DNA from 2 places in the Streptomyces sp. NBC_01390 genome. Region 2 is predicted to be linked to the other one. Evidence: riboswitches for the same ligand, from Rfam matches in the RefSeq annotation. Region 2 holds a riboswitch; the other holds the start of a gene.

Region 1 (7,682 bases), 2.5 Mb from region 2:
GGGCCAGCGCCTCCGCGTGCCGGGCGTCGTCACTCAGGTCGGAGTCCAGCAACTCGCACAACGCGATGTCCTCGGCGAGCCCCAGCCGGGCCACCCGCTCCCGCAACCGCAGCACGGGCATCGTGGGAATGCCCTCCCGCAGATCCGTCCCGGGCGTCTTGCCCGACTCGTGGGAGTCGGACGCGATGTCCAGCACGTCGTCCGCGAGCTGGAAGGCGACCCCGAGCCGCTCCCCGTACTGGGTGAGCACATCCACGACACTGTCGTCGGCCCCGGACATCATCGCCCCGAACCGGCAGGCCACGGCCACCAGCGACCCGGTCTTCCCGCCCAGCACGTCCAGATAGTGCTCGACGGGGTCCCGGCCGTCCGACGGTCCCGCCGTCTCCAGGATCTGCCCGGTCACCAGCCGCTCGAACGCCTCCGCCTGCACCCGAACCGCCTCGGGCCCGAGGTCGGCGAGGATGTGCGAGGCCCGCGCGAACAGGAAGTCCCCGGTGAGGACCGCGACGGAGTTCCCCCAGCGTGTGTTGGCGCTGGGCACACCTCGGCGAACCTCGGCCTCGTCCATGACGTCGTCGTGATACAGCGTCGCGAGGTGGGTCAGCTCCACCACCACCGCGGACGGCACGATGCCCGGCGCGTGCCGGTCCCCGAACTGTGCCGCGAGCATCACGAGGAGTGGCCGGAACCGCTTCCCGCCCGCACGCACGAGATGCTGCGCGGCCTCCGTGATGAAGGGGACCTCGCTCTTGGTGGCTTCGAGCAACCCTTCCTCGACAGCCGCCAATCCGGCCTGGACATCGGCTTCGAGAGCCTGGTCCCGCACGCTCAGCCCGAACGGCCCGACGACGGTCACGAGGGATCTCCTGTCTGCTGGTGTCTACTGGCGGTCACACGGTGTGTCGATAGATCGCTGCCATCACTCGAGTCAGCGTATCCGGTCACGTTTCGATCACCGCTAGCGCCCGCCCGTCCAGGCCAGGCGTTATCGGATCACGACCGGAATGTTTTTGATCAGTCCAAAGCATGGACATTTATAAGCATCCCGCGCCCCGCCGACGGGCTCTCACGCGCATGTGTCACCTCATCCCCACCGTTCACCGCGACCGTCACCACAACAACGTCACGGACCGCGCCAGAGGTTCCGCCACCCACAACGCCTCGCAACATGTCGCAGTACCACGCAATGGACATGAGCCTTCAAGCTGCATCAAATACCCCAAACCCCTTGCTCATCCCACTCGTGTCACGACTACCCCCGGCCCGTGATTCGAGTCACGCCCACGGCGACCTCCCTTCGCCCGCACTTCGCAAACTACCCATTCGCTAAAGGCAAGTTGCCTCTCAGGCACCATCTCCCACTTGCCCCTTTTATCCGTAATGAGCACCCCAAATGGGTAAGTCCTGCATTTCTGCCCCTTGTTCGATCCATGTGCTCTCGCATACGTTTCGCGCCACACCGGGCGGACCGCCGAATCCTGCCACCGCCCGCAGAGCAGCAAACCCACCCACACACATGACTCACGCAGGCAGGAGCGGGGGACCCAGGTAAGCCGCCGGTCCGGGCGTTCGCGCCGGTCCGGCTCGGGGTGAAGCCGTGCGCCGACCGCGCGCCCGGCCGGGCATCTCCCGCCCGAACCCGACAGCTCACCTCGCAGGCGCCGGAGAGGACCCACCATGCCCGTACGAGGTCAGCACCACCCCGCGAGAGCCGCACGCCGCCCGTTCAGGCTCACGCGCACCGTCGCCATCACCGGAACGGCCGCCGTAGCCCTGGCCCTCCCCTTCCTGACCGCGACGGCGGCATCGGCCGCCCCGTCGGCCACGTCGTCCACGACGACGTACTACGCGAACAACCTGGACGGCTGGATCCGCGAGTCGCTCGACATCATGGCCCAGCACGGCATCCCCGGAACGTACGACGGCATCTACCGCAACGTCATGCGCGAGTCGTCGGGCAACCCGTACGCCATCAACAACTGGGACTCGAACGCGGCAGCCGGCACCCCCTCCAAGGGCCTCCTCCAGGTCATCGACCCGACCTTCGCCGCGTACCACGTCGCCGGCACCTCGTTCGATCCCTACGACCCGATCGCGAACATCACCGCCGCCTGCAACTACGCGGCGGCTCGCTACGGATCGATCGACAACGTGTTCGGGGCCTACTAGTCCGACCCCGGGCCGGCTCGCCCGAAGACCAGTAGCCGCCCAGGCCCAGGTCCGGTAGACCCGGGCCTGGGCGGACCGGAGGGCGGTAGCCCCGGGGCTACCGGGGCTACCGGGGCTACCGGGGCTACCGGGGCTACCGGGGCTACCGGCGCTACCGGCGCTACCGGCGCTACCGGACCGACCCGCCCCCGAACAACCGCTCCAGCACCACCGCGATGCCGTCGTCCTCGTTCGAGAGGGTGACCTCGTCCGCCACGGCCTTGAGTTCGGGATGGGCGTTGGCCATGGCGACTCCGTGGGCCGCCCAGTCGAACATCGGGATGTCATTGGGCATGTCACCGAAGGCGATGGTGGCGGCCGAGGTCAGCCCGAGATACTCGGCGGCCAGCGCGAGCCCCGTCGCCTTGGTGATGCCGCATGGCTGGAGTTCGACCGTGCCCGGCCCCGACATGGTGACCGTCGCGAGGGAACCGACCGCTCCGCGCGCCGCCGACGCCAACTCGTCGTCGGACAGGGACGGGTGGCGCAGCAGTACCTTGCTGATGGGCTCGGCCCACAGGTCGTCCCGGTGCCGTACCCGTACCGCGGGCAGCGTCGGGTGCGGCATCAGATAGCCCGGCTCGATGAGCGTGAGCCCGTCCACACCGTCCTGATCGACAGCGGCGTACACCTGCCCGACCTCGGCCTCGATCTTGCCGAGCGCGGTCTCCGCCAGCTCCTGGTCCAGGGTCACCGACCACAGCAGACGGTCCGCGCCGGCGTCGTACACCTGCGCCCCCTGCCCGCACACCGCGAGCCCCCCGGCACCGAGGTCGTCGAGCAGCGGCCGGACTCTCGGCGCCGGCCGTCCCGTCACGACCAGATGCCGGGCGCCGGCGGCCGTGGCGAGCGCCAGCGCGGCGCGCGACCGGTCGGAGAGCGTGTCGTCGGCACGCAGAAGCGTTCCGTCCAGGTCGGTGGCGATAAGTGCGTATGCGGTGGGAGCGGCCATGATCCAGAGAATACGGATCGTTCGGCCCATCGGTCTCCGTCCGAACCGGACGACGTTCGGCCTCTCTCCAGCAACACCCCCCGTGCCTACGCCAGTTCCTGCCGCAGGCACGGGGCGGGCATTGGCGCAGGGGGACGGGAGCCACACGACGACGCGGTACGGCGAGCCGCCGGTTCACAAGATCGAGCGCGCCCCGCATTGACCCACGGGACCAGAAACCCGAGCCATACCCGAGCCCTACCCGTGCGCCGCCGCCAGATGCCCCGCCAGCCGCGGTGACGCGAACTCCGTACCGCACACGAACCGCATCACCGGGCCGTACGAAGCGGCCGCCGGCAAGCCGGTGAAGTACAGCCCGGGCACCGAGGACACATACCCGGCACCGAGCCTCGGCGTCCCCCGGCTCACCGCCAGCTCCGTACGCAGTTCATGCCCGAGAAAGTCCATCGCGGCGATGTCGACGCGGTAGCCGGTCGCGGCTATCACATGGTCGGCCGACAACTCCCGCGTACGGCCGCCGGGTTCCTGGACAGTCAGCACCGGGTGCCCCCCGACGAAGCCCACCCCGCTCCCCGAACCGTCCCCCTTCGGCGCACTCTTGGCGCCCTGCGCGCCCTCCGCCTCAGCCGAGCCCGCGACCTCCACAGCCCCCATTACTCCCGTTACTCCGGTGACTCCCGCCCGGACGATCCGTGCGACCTCGCTCACCTGCACCTTGCCCTCGAACCGGTCGCGCAGCCACCACGCACCGAGCGGTCCCAGAACCCGGCGGACCAGGTAGTGGCGGGCCCGGGCCGGGAGGTAGCGGTAGGGGTGCGGATAGTAGGTGAGGGCCCAGAGCGACCACGCGTTGCCGAACGGCGACTCGGGTCGCAGCCTGGGCTGCCGCCAAGGGGGCGCACCGAAGGCGACGCGACCGCTCCCCCGCGACACCACCCGTACCCGTGCCCCCGCCTCCGCCGCCAGTACCGCCGTCTCCAGCGCGGACTGGCCCGCCCCGACGACGATCAGCTCCCTGCCCGCGAATCGGCTCAGGTCATGATGCTGCGAACTGTGGGACACCGGTCCCGTGGGCGAGGGCCCGTCCGGCGCCGCGGCCGCCAGCTCCGGGGGCAGATGCGCGAGCCCTGACAGCCCCGTGGCCACCACGACCGCCCGTGCGGTGAACAACTCGCCCGAGTCCAGCTTGAGTTCGAAGCCGCCCCCGCTGCCCGTGCCCTTGTGGCGCCGGTCCACGGACACCACCCGCACCCGCTCCAACTCGGGCACGAGCCGCTGCTGGAACCACTCGCCGTACGCGATGAACGTCTCCACCGGGATGATGTCCTCGTCGGTGACCAGCCGGGGCGCCCCCACCGCGTCGCAGTAGTCCGCCAGGGTGTGACCACGCTGCGGGGCGTCGATACTGGAGGCCGACGGTGTGGATTTCAGGAGCATCCCGGCGGGCATGTGGTCCCGCCAGCTCACCATGGGCTCGCCGAACACCCGCACCGGGATGCCACGCGCCCGCAGATGCGCGGCCGTGGACAGTCCGAACGGTCCCGCGCCGATAATCGCTACTGGATGGTTCACGAAGTCCCTCCCCAGGACGCTGCTTCGCCACTTCGTGTTGCTCTGTGTTCTGTACTCACTGCCACCGCACCGCACCCGTGCCCGCACCGCACCGGCACCCCGGCCCCCGTCGGCAGCTCCGGCTCTCAGCCGACGCCACCGGCGACGCCACGGCGGCTGGTCCGCCACAGCTGGTACAGGTGCTTCGCGCCCGGCCGCACGAACCGGGCGAGCATCGTGAGGAACGGCAGCGGGTCGTCACCCGCGAGCCAGGCCAGTTCCGTCCCGCTCGCCCGGGTCGGCGCGTGCGGCGTCGTGTAGCCGCTGCGTCGGTAGGCGAGGAGGGCGGGCAGGTCGATGTTCTCCACGATGTACCGGTGCCCGGCGCGCTGTTCCCCCTCCGGAACGGCACGCCCGGTCAGATCGAGATGCATGGCCCGCACGACGTCCACTCCCGACTCGCTCTCGAAGAGCCGGAACTGGGCGCCCATCCGCGGGTTGAAGTCGAGGAGTTTGTACTGTCCGTCGCGCCGGTCGAAGCGCAGGTCGAGGTCGATGATTCCGGTGAAGCCGATCTGTTTGATGAAACGTGCGGCGAGGTCCGCGAGTTCCGGATTGTCGACGACGTACGCATTTGCCGTCATTCCTGCGTGCGGCGGCCAGGAACGGACCTTCACCCCCGTGAACAGCGCCCGCGGATTCGAGTCCGCGTCGAAGTAGGCGTGGACGATCCAGTCCTCGGCCTCCTCCCGGGGCAGGTACTCCTGAAGGATCACGCCGGGACGCTCACCCCAGTCACGGGCCAGGGACAGCAGCGCCTCCCGGCTCGCGATGCGGGTAGTGCCGTTGACGGCAGGCCGGGCGCGCCGCACGAACGCCTCCCGGTTCTTGGCCACCACCGGGAACCTGGCCGTCCGCGCGAACCGCTCGATGTCGTCGTACGACCGCGGAAAGGCGGCGGACGGAGTCGGTATGCCGTGCTCCACGCACAACTCGTGCAGCCCCTGCTTGCTGGCGAGCCGGCGCGGCAGCCCCGCCTCCACGCGCGGGAAGAGAAACGCGCCGCCGAGCTCCTCCTGCCGCTCGGCGATCAGTACGGCCGCCTCCTCGTCCGTGGGAACGAGGACAGCGGGACGCCCGATCCGCTTCCCGATCCGCAGCAACCCCTCGACGAGCCGCTCCGGTTCCTCGGTCCCGGTGGTCGGCCAGACGAACGCACGCCGCAGATAACGCGACGATGCCGCGGGCGTGTAAGGGTCCTCGGTGATCGCGTACATCGGAACGCCCAGCCGTCCCAGACTGCGGATGGCCCCGACGCCTCCGTGGTGCAGTGGATAGTCACCGAACTTCACGATCAGCGCCGGCACGGCATGGTCGGCCGAAAACGGCACACTGCTGTTCCTGGCCACGGGTCCCCCCACGTGTCCCCCCTACGGACCGGACCCACCCCGCCCGTGTCCCCCCAAAGGACGCTAAGCCGGAATCATCGACTCCGGACAACACTTATCCGGACATTACGAACTCTTTAGACACTGGGAACACTGCCCTGAGTCGGCGACTCACCCGTAACCTGTGGCGCGACCACATGGCCACACGAGAGCGAGGCAGCACCCCATGCCCCCCTTCGATGTCCCCGAGGGCGACCCTTTCGGCCCGCACAACCTTCCGTACGGTGTGTTCTCCCCGGCCGGCTCCACGGAACGCCGGGTCGGCGTCCGGCTCGGCGACCACGTCCTCGACGCGGGTGCCGCAGCCGCCGCACTCGGCTCCCCCTATGTATCCGTACTGGCCCGCCCGACTCTCAACCCCCTTCTCGCCGCCGGCCGCACGACCTGGTCCGACATCCGACGTGCCCTCACCGCCTGGGTCACCGTCCCGTCCCACCAGGACGCCGTCGCCCCGCTCCTGCACCCCCTCTCCTCGGTGACGCTGCACCTCCCCTTCGAGGTCGCGGACTACGTCGACTTCTACGCCTCCGAGAACCACGCCCGGAACGTCGGCCAGATCTTCCGCCCCGACGCCGCGGACTCCCTGACCCCCAACTGGAAGCACCTGCCGATCGGTTACCACGGCCGCTCGGGCACGGTCGTGGTCTCCGGCACCGAGGTCGTACGCCCCTCGGGTCAGCGCAAGGCCCCCACCGACCCGGCCCCGCTCTTCGGCCCGTCGGTCCGCCTGGACATCGAGGCGGAGGTCGGTTTCGTGGTGGGTACGCCGTCGTCCATGGGCAACCCCGTGGCCCTGTCCGCCTTCCGGGACCACGTCTTCGGCCTCTGCCTCCTGAACGACTGGTCCGCTCGCGACATCCAGGCCTGGGAGTACGTCCCTCTGGGCCCGTTCCTCGGCAAGTCCTTCGCCACGTCCGTCTCGGCGTGGATCACCCCGCTGGACGCCCTGGAGGATGCCCGGCTCTCCCCGCCCACCCGCACCCACCCGCTGCTTCCCTACCTCGACGACGCCGAGGAAGAGCCCGGCGGCTACGACCTGCGTATCTCCGTCGCCGTGAACGGCCACACCGTCTCCGAGCCCCCCTTCTCCACCATGTACTGGACAGCCGCCCAGCAACTCGCCCACATGACCGTCAACGGTGCATCCCTGCGCACCGGTGACCTCTACGGCTCGGGCACGGTCAGCGGCCCCACCGAACGAGAACGCGGCTCCCTCCTCGAACTCACCTGGAACGGCACCCGGCCCCTCGACCTCCCCACCGGCAAGCGCACCTTCCTGGAGGACGGCGACGAGGTCACCCTCACCGCCTGGGCCCCGGGCCCGGACGGCACCCGCGTAGGCCTGGGCGAGGTGACAGGCAGGATCGCTCCGCCGAGCTGAGCGGAACGCCGGGGAGCTGCGAGCGGGGCGCGCTGTCCGACGCTGACCTGGACACCCACCCTGCCGCCGACCCGGAGGAAGCCGACGCACCCAGCCCCGCAAGACGTCGGCGCCCGAAGGGGCGACAACCAACGCGGGC
Region 2 (7,682 bases):
GTTGTCGCCCGCGGCCCACACGTAGTCCGTACCCGTGACCTGCAGCGTCGGCTGCGCGTCCACGTGCCCGCGCGGCCCCAGCGGCAGGCCGAACCGGGAAAGCACCGGGTTGGGCTTCACACCGGCGGTCCACACGATGGTGCTGGAGTCGACCTCGAGGCCGTTCTTCAGCACCACATGACCGTCGACACACGAGTCCATCGACGTCGAGAGATAGATCTCGACCCCGCGGCTCTCCAGGTGCTCCTTGCCGTACTGGCCCAGCTTCGGGCCGACCTCGGGAAGGATCTTGTCGGCGGCGTCGACGAGAATGAACCGCATGTCCTCGCGGGACACGCTGGTGTAGTACTTCGCCGCGTCGCGAGCCATGTCCTCGACCTCGCCGATGGTCTCCGCACCCGCGAAGCCACCGCCGACGAAGACGAAGGTGAGCGCCTTGCGGCGGATCTCCTCGTCGGTCGTGGAGTCAGCCTTGTCCAGCTGCTCGAGGACGTGGTTCCGCAGGCCGATGGCCTCTTCGATGCCCTTCATGCCGATGCCCTGTTCGGCGAGGCCGGGGATCGGGAAGGTGCGGGAGACCGCGCCCATGGCGATGACGAGGTAGTCGAAAGGCAGCTCGTACGCCTCACCCACGAGGGGGGCGATCGTGGCGACCTTGCGGTCCTGGTCGATGGTGGTGACCCGACCGGTGAGGACTTCCGCCTTGGGCAGCACACGTCGCAGTGGTACGACGACGTGGCGCGGCGAAATGCTGCCGGCGGCGGTTTCGGGGAGGAAGGGCTGGTAGGTCATGTACGACCGGGGGTCGACGACCGTGACGGTCGCCTCGCCGTAGCGCATCTTCTTGAGGATGCGCCGAGCTGCGTACAGGCCTACGTACCCACCGCCTACTACGAGGATCCTGGGACGCTCCGTGGTGCTCATGCCATCGAGTATCCACCCGGTCCAGGGGGGTCGCTCGTGCGCCCCTTCACAAGCTTATCCGGACCCTCTGTTACACTGCGCGGCCCACCTCGCCGGGGCCATGCCACGCGAGGGGTACCAGCGGGCGGTACGCCCCGATGTCAATGCCGCGTGAACTGCTCTTCCGGGTCTCCGGGGCGACTGGACCAGCGCCCCGCAACACCCCCCGGAAACACCACCGCAATGCTCCCCCGAGCAGGCTCCCACCCCAGGTGAGCCCCCGAAAGGGCCCTCCGGACCACGTTCGTCGCCCAACAGGACCGAATTCCTTGTGAAGAACTTCACGAACTTTCCCGGGAGGGCGTCACCGAGGGGCCGCGAACAGCCCCTCAAGTGCGCTCATGCGTCATCCGACCTGCTCAGTCGAGGGGTTACGCGACCGACCAGGCGATGCCGTCGAGGATGTCGTGCTCGCTCACGACGACCTCCGACGCCCCGATCCGTTCCATGATCGACAGCAGCACCAGAGCTCCCGCGCCGATCACGTCCACACGCCCCGGATGCATGGACGGAATCGCCGCCCGTTCGGCGTGCGTGGACCGGAGAAGGGTCTCCGTGATCTCGCGGACGCGGTCGTAGGAGACCCGGGAGTGGTGGATGGCCGCCGAGTCGTACGCGGGCAGGTTCTGGGCGATCGACGACACCGTGGTGACCGACCCCGCGAGCCCGACCAGGGTCCGCGCCTCGCTCAGCGGGACGGTCTCGGCGGCCAGGTCGAGGGCGGCCTCGATGTCGGCCCGTACGGCGGCGATCTCGGCGTCCCCCGGCGGGTCGATGACAGCGCCGTCCCGAACCAGGTGCCGTTCCGTCATCCGTACGCAGCCGATGTCCACGGACCGGGCCCCGCGCACCTGGTCGTCGCCGACCACGAACTCGGTCGAGCCGCCGCCGATGTCCACGACGAGGTAGGGCTTGGCGAGGTCGTCGCGCCCCGTCAGTTCCCTGGTGGCGCCCGTGAAGGAGAACTCGGCCTCCTGGTCGCCCGAGATGACCTCCGGCTCGACACCCAGGATGTCCAGCACCCCTCGTACGAACTCGTCCCTGTTCTCCGCGTCCCGGGAGGCGGACGTCGCGACGAAGCGGAGCCGCTCGGCGCCGTGCTCCTTGATGATGCCCGCGTACTCACGGCAGGCCGCGAAGGTCCGCTCCAGCGCCTCCGGGGCGAGGCGGCCCGTACGGTCGACGCCCTGGCCGAGGCGGACGATGGTCATCCGACGGTCCAGGTCGACGAGTTCACCCGTCTCCGGGTCGGCGTCGGCGACGAGGAGGCGGATCGAGTTCGTACCGCAGTCGATGGCGGCGACACGGGTCACTTGTCGCCCTCCCCGGACTCCGCCGCGTCCACCGGTTTGAACGCGAAGTGGCCTGTGCCGGAGTCGTTCGTGTGCACTGTCCAGTCCTGCCCCACCGGAGGCCCCGCGCGCATCACGCACGGCCCCTTCGCCCACCACTCCGGCAGCATCGCGATCGCCTCGTCGCCCAGCGGGTTCACCCCGGGGCCGGCGGCCAGCGAGTGGCCCACGAGGACGTGCAGGCACTTCACACGGTCCGGCATGCCGCCCGCGCTCGGGAAGCCCTCCAGGACCTCGATCGCGTCCCGGCGGGCGATGTAGTCCTCGTGCGCGGCCCGGTACGCGGCGGCCAGCTCCGGGTCCGTCGCCAGCCGTTCCGTCATCTCCTTCATCACGCCGTTCGCCTCCAGCGTGCCGATCGCCGAGGCGGCGCGGGGGCACGTCAGGTAGTACGTCGTGGGGAAGGGAGTGCCGTCCGGCAGCCGCGGCGCCGTCTCGACGACGTCCGGGTGCCCGCAGGGGCAGCGGTGCGCGATGGCGCGCAGCCCGCGCGGCGGGCGGCCGAGCTGCCGCTCGAAGGCCGCGACGTCCGCGTCGGTCGGCTCGGTGCGCGGGGTGGGAGGCGGGGGCGTGTCCATACCTGTCTTCTCTGTTCCGTTCACTTCACTGGTGAGCTCACTGGTCGGCGGCGTCGGCCTTGTCCACGCCGTCCCAGACGTTCGCGTACCAGGGGCGGTCGGCCGCGCCCAGGTCGACGCGCGACTGCTTCGCCGCGTCCGGGTCGATCACGACGTATCCGGTCTCGCCCGGCATCACATAGTGCAGCCGCTGCCTGATCTGCTGCTCCGCGTACGAGTCGTCCTGCCAGCGCGCCTTAAGGTCGCGCAGCTGTTCGACCCGCCGGCTGGCCTGGTCGCGCTCGCGCTCCAGGTCGGCGATGTCGGCGCGCTGGGAGACGTACTGCCTTATCGGGTAGGCCAGCGCCACGATCAGCGAGCAGAGCACCAGGACGAGCAGGGCCGCACGGCCGGTCAGGCGGGAGCGGCGGGCCTGACGCTTGGTCTGCGAACGGTAGACGCGGGCCGCCGTCTGCTCGCCGAGCAGCTTGATCCTGGTCGCGGTGGAGAACCGGTCCCGGTCCTTCACGGCCATGTTCCCGCCTCCCGTTCACACGCGCGTACGTCCCCGCACACGGTACGGGACCGGGTACGGGGACGTACGTACGACTGGCTATGCCTTGACCCAGGTCGGGGTCAGCCCTTGAAGCGGGGGAAGGCCGAGCGGCCGGCGTAGACCGCCGCGTCGTCGAGGATCTCCTCGATGCGCAGGAGCTGGTTGTACTTGGCGACGCGGTCCGAGCGGGCCGGGGCGCCGGTCTTGATCTGGCCGCAGTTCACCGCGACGGCGAGGTCGGCGATGGTGACGTCCTCGGTCTCGCCGGAGCGGTGGGACATCATGCACTTGAAGCCGTTGCGCTGCGCCATCTCGACGGCGTCCAGGGTCTCGGTCAGCGAGCCGATCTGGTTGACCTTGACGAGCAGGGCGTTGGCCGAACCCTCCTCGATGCCACGGGCGAGGCGCTCCGGGTTGGTGACGAAGAGGTCGTCGCCGACGATCTGGACCTTGTCGCCCAGCTTGTCGGTGATGGTCTTCCAGCCGGCCCAGTCGTCCTCGTACAGCGGGTCCTCGATGGAGATGAGCGGGTACGCGGAGACGAGCTCCTCGTAGTACTCGGTCATCTCGGCGGCCGTGCGGGACTTGCCCTCGAACTCGTACTTGCCGTCCTTGTAGAACTCGGACGCGGCGACGTCGAGCGCCAGGCCGATCTGCTCGCCGGGGACGTAGCCGGCCTGCTTGATGGCCTCGATGATGAGGTCGAGCGCGGCGCGGTTGGACTCCAGGTTCGGGGCGAAGCCGCCCTCGTCGCCGAGACCGGTGGACAGGCCCTTGGTCTTCAGCACCTTCTTGAGGGTGTGGTAGATCTCCGCGCCCCAACGCAGCGCCTCGGAGAAGGACTCCGCGCCGATCGGGGCGATCATGAACTCCTGGATGTCGACGTTGGAGTCCGCGTGGGATCCACCGTTGAGGATGTTCATCATCGGGACGGGCAGCAGGTGCGCGTTCGGGCCGCCGAGGTAGCGGAAGAGCGGCAGGTCGCTGGCCTCGGAGGCGGCGTGGGCGACGGCGAGGGAGACGCCGAGGATGGCGTTGGCGCCGAGGGAGCCCTTGTTGTCGGTGGCGTCCAGGTCGAACATGGCCTGGTCGATCAGGCGCTGCTCGGTGGCGTCGTAGCCGACGAGCTCCGGGCCGATCTGCTCGATGACGGCGAGGACGGCCTTCTCGACACCCTTGCCGAGGTAGCGGTTGGGGTCACCGTCGCGCAGCTCGATGGCCTCGAAGGCTCCGGTGGAGGCGCCGGACGGGACGGCGGCACGACCGGTGCTGCCGTCATCGAGGCCGACCTCGACCTCGACGGTGGGGTTGCCTCGCGAGTCGAGGATTTCCCGGGCTACGACGACGTCGATGGACGGCACGAGCATCTCCTTATGGAATGTGACGCGGGTACGCGGGGCTGCTGAGGCCTCGCGAGTACGGGGCCGCGGCGGCTCCGCGTTGATGAGCCTAACCGGCTCGGGGGGATCGGCCAGCCGTCCGACCACCCCATGGACGGAACACGAACGGAACCGAGGGTAAACATTGTTCCCCCAGGGAACAAAAAGCCCCGCTCCGGTGCGTACGGGGGAACACGCACCGGAGCGGGGAGCCCGTGGGGGACGGGGGGTGACCCGCACGAGGCCTTCACTCTGGAAGGCACGGCTGTGAGGGTCCTGTGGTTCACCTTCGGGCCGGCTGGGATCTGGGGGATGCACGGCCCGAAGGTGACCGGGATCAGCTGAGGTGCAGCTGCTGGCCCGGGAAGATGAAGTCGGCGTCGTCGATGATGTCCTTGTTCAGCTGGAACAGCTTCTGCCAGCCGCCCTTGACGTGGTGCGCCTGGGCGATCGCACTGAGGCTGTCGCCCTTGACGACCTTGTACTCGCCGTCGCCCTTCTTGACCTTCTTGCCGGTCGGGGTGGTGACGGTCTTCTTCGCGGCGGGCCGCTCCTGCGAACGGGAGGCCTGCTGGCTGTCGGTGGAGCGGGTGGAGGTCTCGCTCGACCCGCTGGAGCTGGAGCCGCTGGACGAGTTGTTGTTGCTCGTACCCGTGCTCGTGCCGCCGCCGTTGCTGCTGCTCGAACCGCCGTCGTAGGAGGCGCTGGACAGGCCCGTGCCGCAGACCGGCCAGGCACCCTTGCCCTGGCCCGCGAGGACCTTCTCGGCGATGGTTATCTGCTGGGACTTCGACGCCTGGTCGGCGGTGCCGGCGTACGCCGTGCCGCCGTACGCGGCCCAGGTCGAGGCGGAGAACTGCAGGCCGCCGTAGTAGCCGTTGCCGGTGTTGATGGACCAGTTGCCGCCGGACTCGCACTGGGCGACGGTGTCCCACTCGGCGGAGGTGGCGGCGGAGGCGGAGCCGGCCGCCAGCAGCGGAGCGGCGACAGCGGCACCGGTCACGCCGGCGATGGCGACGACGCGGGTGGCCTTGGACGGACGACGGTGCTTGCCCTTGCCGGAAAACAGCATGAAAGATCCCCTCACCGACGCCTGCGAGGTGAGCTGTCGGGTTCGGGCCGGTTGAGTTGCCCGGCCGTACGCCCCTGTCGGGCGGCGTACGGCTTCACCCCGAGCCGCTCCGGACAACTGCCCGGTGCGGCACCTACCTTGGGTCCCCCGCTCCTGCCTACGGCGCTTTACGCGACGACTGTTCCCGTTCGGCCGTTGGCAGGATTCGGCGTTGCGACCGGCGGGGCCCACTGTGGCGGGCGATGACGACCGTAAACAGCTGATCCGATGAAATACAAAGACGATCAGGGCTTCTGAGACCTATCTCTCACCGCATCGATAACGGACATTCAGCCCGAAACCAGGACGTGAACTCCGGTTAGTTTTGCCCGGGTTCGCTACCTACCGCAAGGATCTGACCGGGGAGAACGAGGCCCGAGCCCGAGTCAAGGAAGTCGTCGCTCCCGGCGGTGGGCTCGGCGGGCTTGGAGGGTTCGGGCTGCTCGCCGACGAGATCGATGGAGCCGGTGACATCCCAGAGGGCGTCCCCGATGCTCGCGGTGTACGACCCTTCGGCCTTGCCGCGGTGACGGCCGGTACCGGCAGAGGTCTCGGTACTGCCCGAACCACCCGTCTTTTCCGCCTTCTGGCCTGATTTGGCAGACTCTTCACCCTTTACGTCCCCTACGGGTGAACTGTCGCCCTTCTTCGAGCCGTTCGCGCCGGGCGACGAGTCGGAAGGGGACGGTGAGGTGGCCGACCCGGCGGAGTCACCGGCGCCGGAGGAGCCGGTCTTCACCCCGCCGGACGGCGTCGGGGACGGCGACGAGTCGGAGCCCCCGGTCAGGGCCGAGGAGCCGGTGGAGGGGGATCCCGAGGGCGTGGGCGACGCCGAAGTCGAGGAGGAGGAAGAGGAGTCCGACCCCGAGCCCGAGATCACTCCCAGACCCAGCCCCGAGACGTCACCCTTGTCCCCGTCGGTGTCGCCCCCGGCCACACCGGTGTCGACGTCGGCCGAGCCGGTGTCCTTGCCGAGCCCGGACAGCAGCGCGCAGGCCTCCCAGGCCCCGGCGCCCTGGTCGGCGAGGATCTTCTCGCCGACGGCGATCTGCTGGGAACGGCTGGCCTGGTCGGCGCTCGGAGCGTAGGACAGACCGCCGTACTTCTCCCAGTCCGCCTGGGTCAACTGGAGCCCGCCGTAGTACCCGTTGCCGGGGTTGGCACTCCAGGAGCCGCCGCTCTCGCACTCCGCGACCCTGTCCCAGGTGGTGCCACTGGCCGCGCTGGCGCCGGTTGCGCCGAGCAGCGGGATGGCGATGGCGGAGCCGGCGACGCCGGCCGAGACGAGCAGCGCCGGGGCCTGGCGGGGGCGACGGTGACGACCGTTCCCGGAGAGCATGCGGTTGCCTTTCACGAGACAGCGGGGACCAGTGCGACGCGTGATGCCGGGCATCGCACTGGTGCACGAACGTAGCCGCAGGCGATCACTTGTCACAAGTTCATGCCGCACAGATCACGTGAAGATCACATTGTTGAGGGAGCGTCACCTTCTCGTGATCTTCTACGGCGCCGCCGGCAAGGTTTGGCCGGATTCGCGCACCGGCGTGAACTCGACGGGCAGGGTGCGCAGTCCACGCATGATGAGCCCGCCCCGCCATCGCAACTCGGCCGTATCCACGGCGAGTCGCAGGTCAGGGAGGCGGGTGAGGAGGGTGGCAAGCGCGCTGCGGCCCTCCAGGCGGGCGAGCGGGGCACCGAGGCAGTAGTGGATGCCGTGGCCGTATCCGAGGTGCTGGTTGTCCCGGCGGCCGAGATCGAGGGTGT

What was found. Region 2 has a riboswitch for cyclic di-AMP ahead of OG241_RS34175 (transglycosylase family protein). Riboswitches for the same ligand answer to the same signal wherever they lie in the genome.
Region 1: linked by a shared signal. The riboswitch ahead of OG241_RS22670 (transglycosylase SLT domain-containing protein) and the one ahead of OG241_RS34175 (transglycosylase family protein) in region 2 are both predicted to bind cyclic di-AMP.

What each region holds. Positions count from the first base shown of each region.
Region 1 covers NZ_CP109551.1:5,030,991-5,038,672, forward strand. Annotated here, with positions in the region: gene OG241_RS22665 (polyprenyl synthetase family protein) at 1-859, opposite strand, end outside; cyclic di-AMP (ydaO/yuaA leader) riboswitch at 1,511-1,677, shown strand; gene OG241_RS22670 (transglycosylase SLT domain-containing protein) at 1,681-2,172, shown strand; gene OG241_RS22675 (HAD family hydrolase) at 2,342-3,163, opposite strand; gene OG241_RS22680 (NAD(P)-binding domain-containing protein) at 3,401-4,735, opposite strand; gene OG241_RS22685 (ATP-grasp domain-containing protein) at 4,861-6,105, opposite strand; gene fahA (fumarylacetoacetase) at 6,329-7,543, shown strand.
Region 2 covers NZ_CP109551.1:7,564,054-7,571,735, reverse strand. Annotated here, with positions in the region: gene OG241_RS34200 (NAD(P)/FAD-dependent oxidoreductase) at 1-924, opposite strand, end outside; gene OG241_RS34195 (exopolyphosphatase) at 1,335-2,276, opposite strand; gene OG241_RS34190 (DUF501 domain-containing protein) at 2,273-2,893, opposite strand; gene OG241_RS34185 (septum formation initiator family protein) at 2,931-3,407, opposite strand; gene eno (phosphopyruvate hydratase) at 3,509-4,795, opposite strand; gene OG241_RS34175 (transglycosylase family protein) at 5,145-5,879, opposite strand; cyclic di-AMP (ydaO/yuaA leader) riboswitch at 5,883-6,054, opposite strand; gene OG241_RS34170 (transglycosylase family protein) at 6,238-7,257, opposite strand; gene OG241_RS34165 (cytochrome P450) at 7,420-7,682, opposite strand, start outside.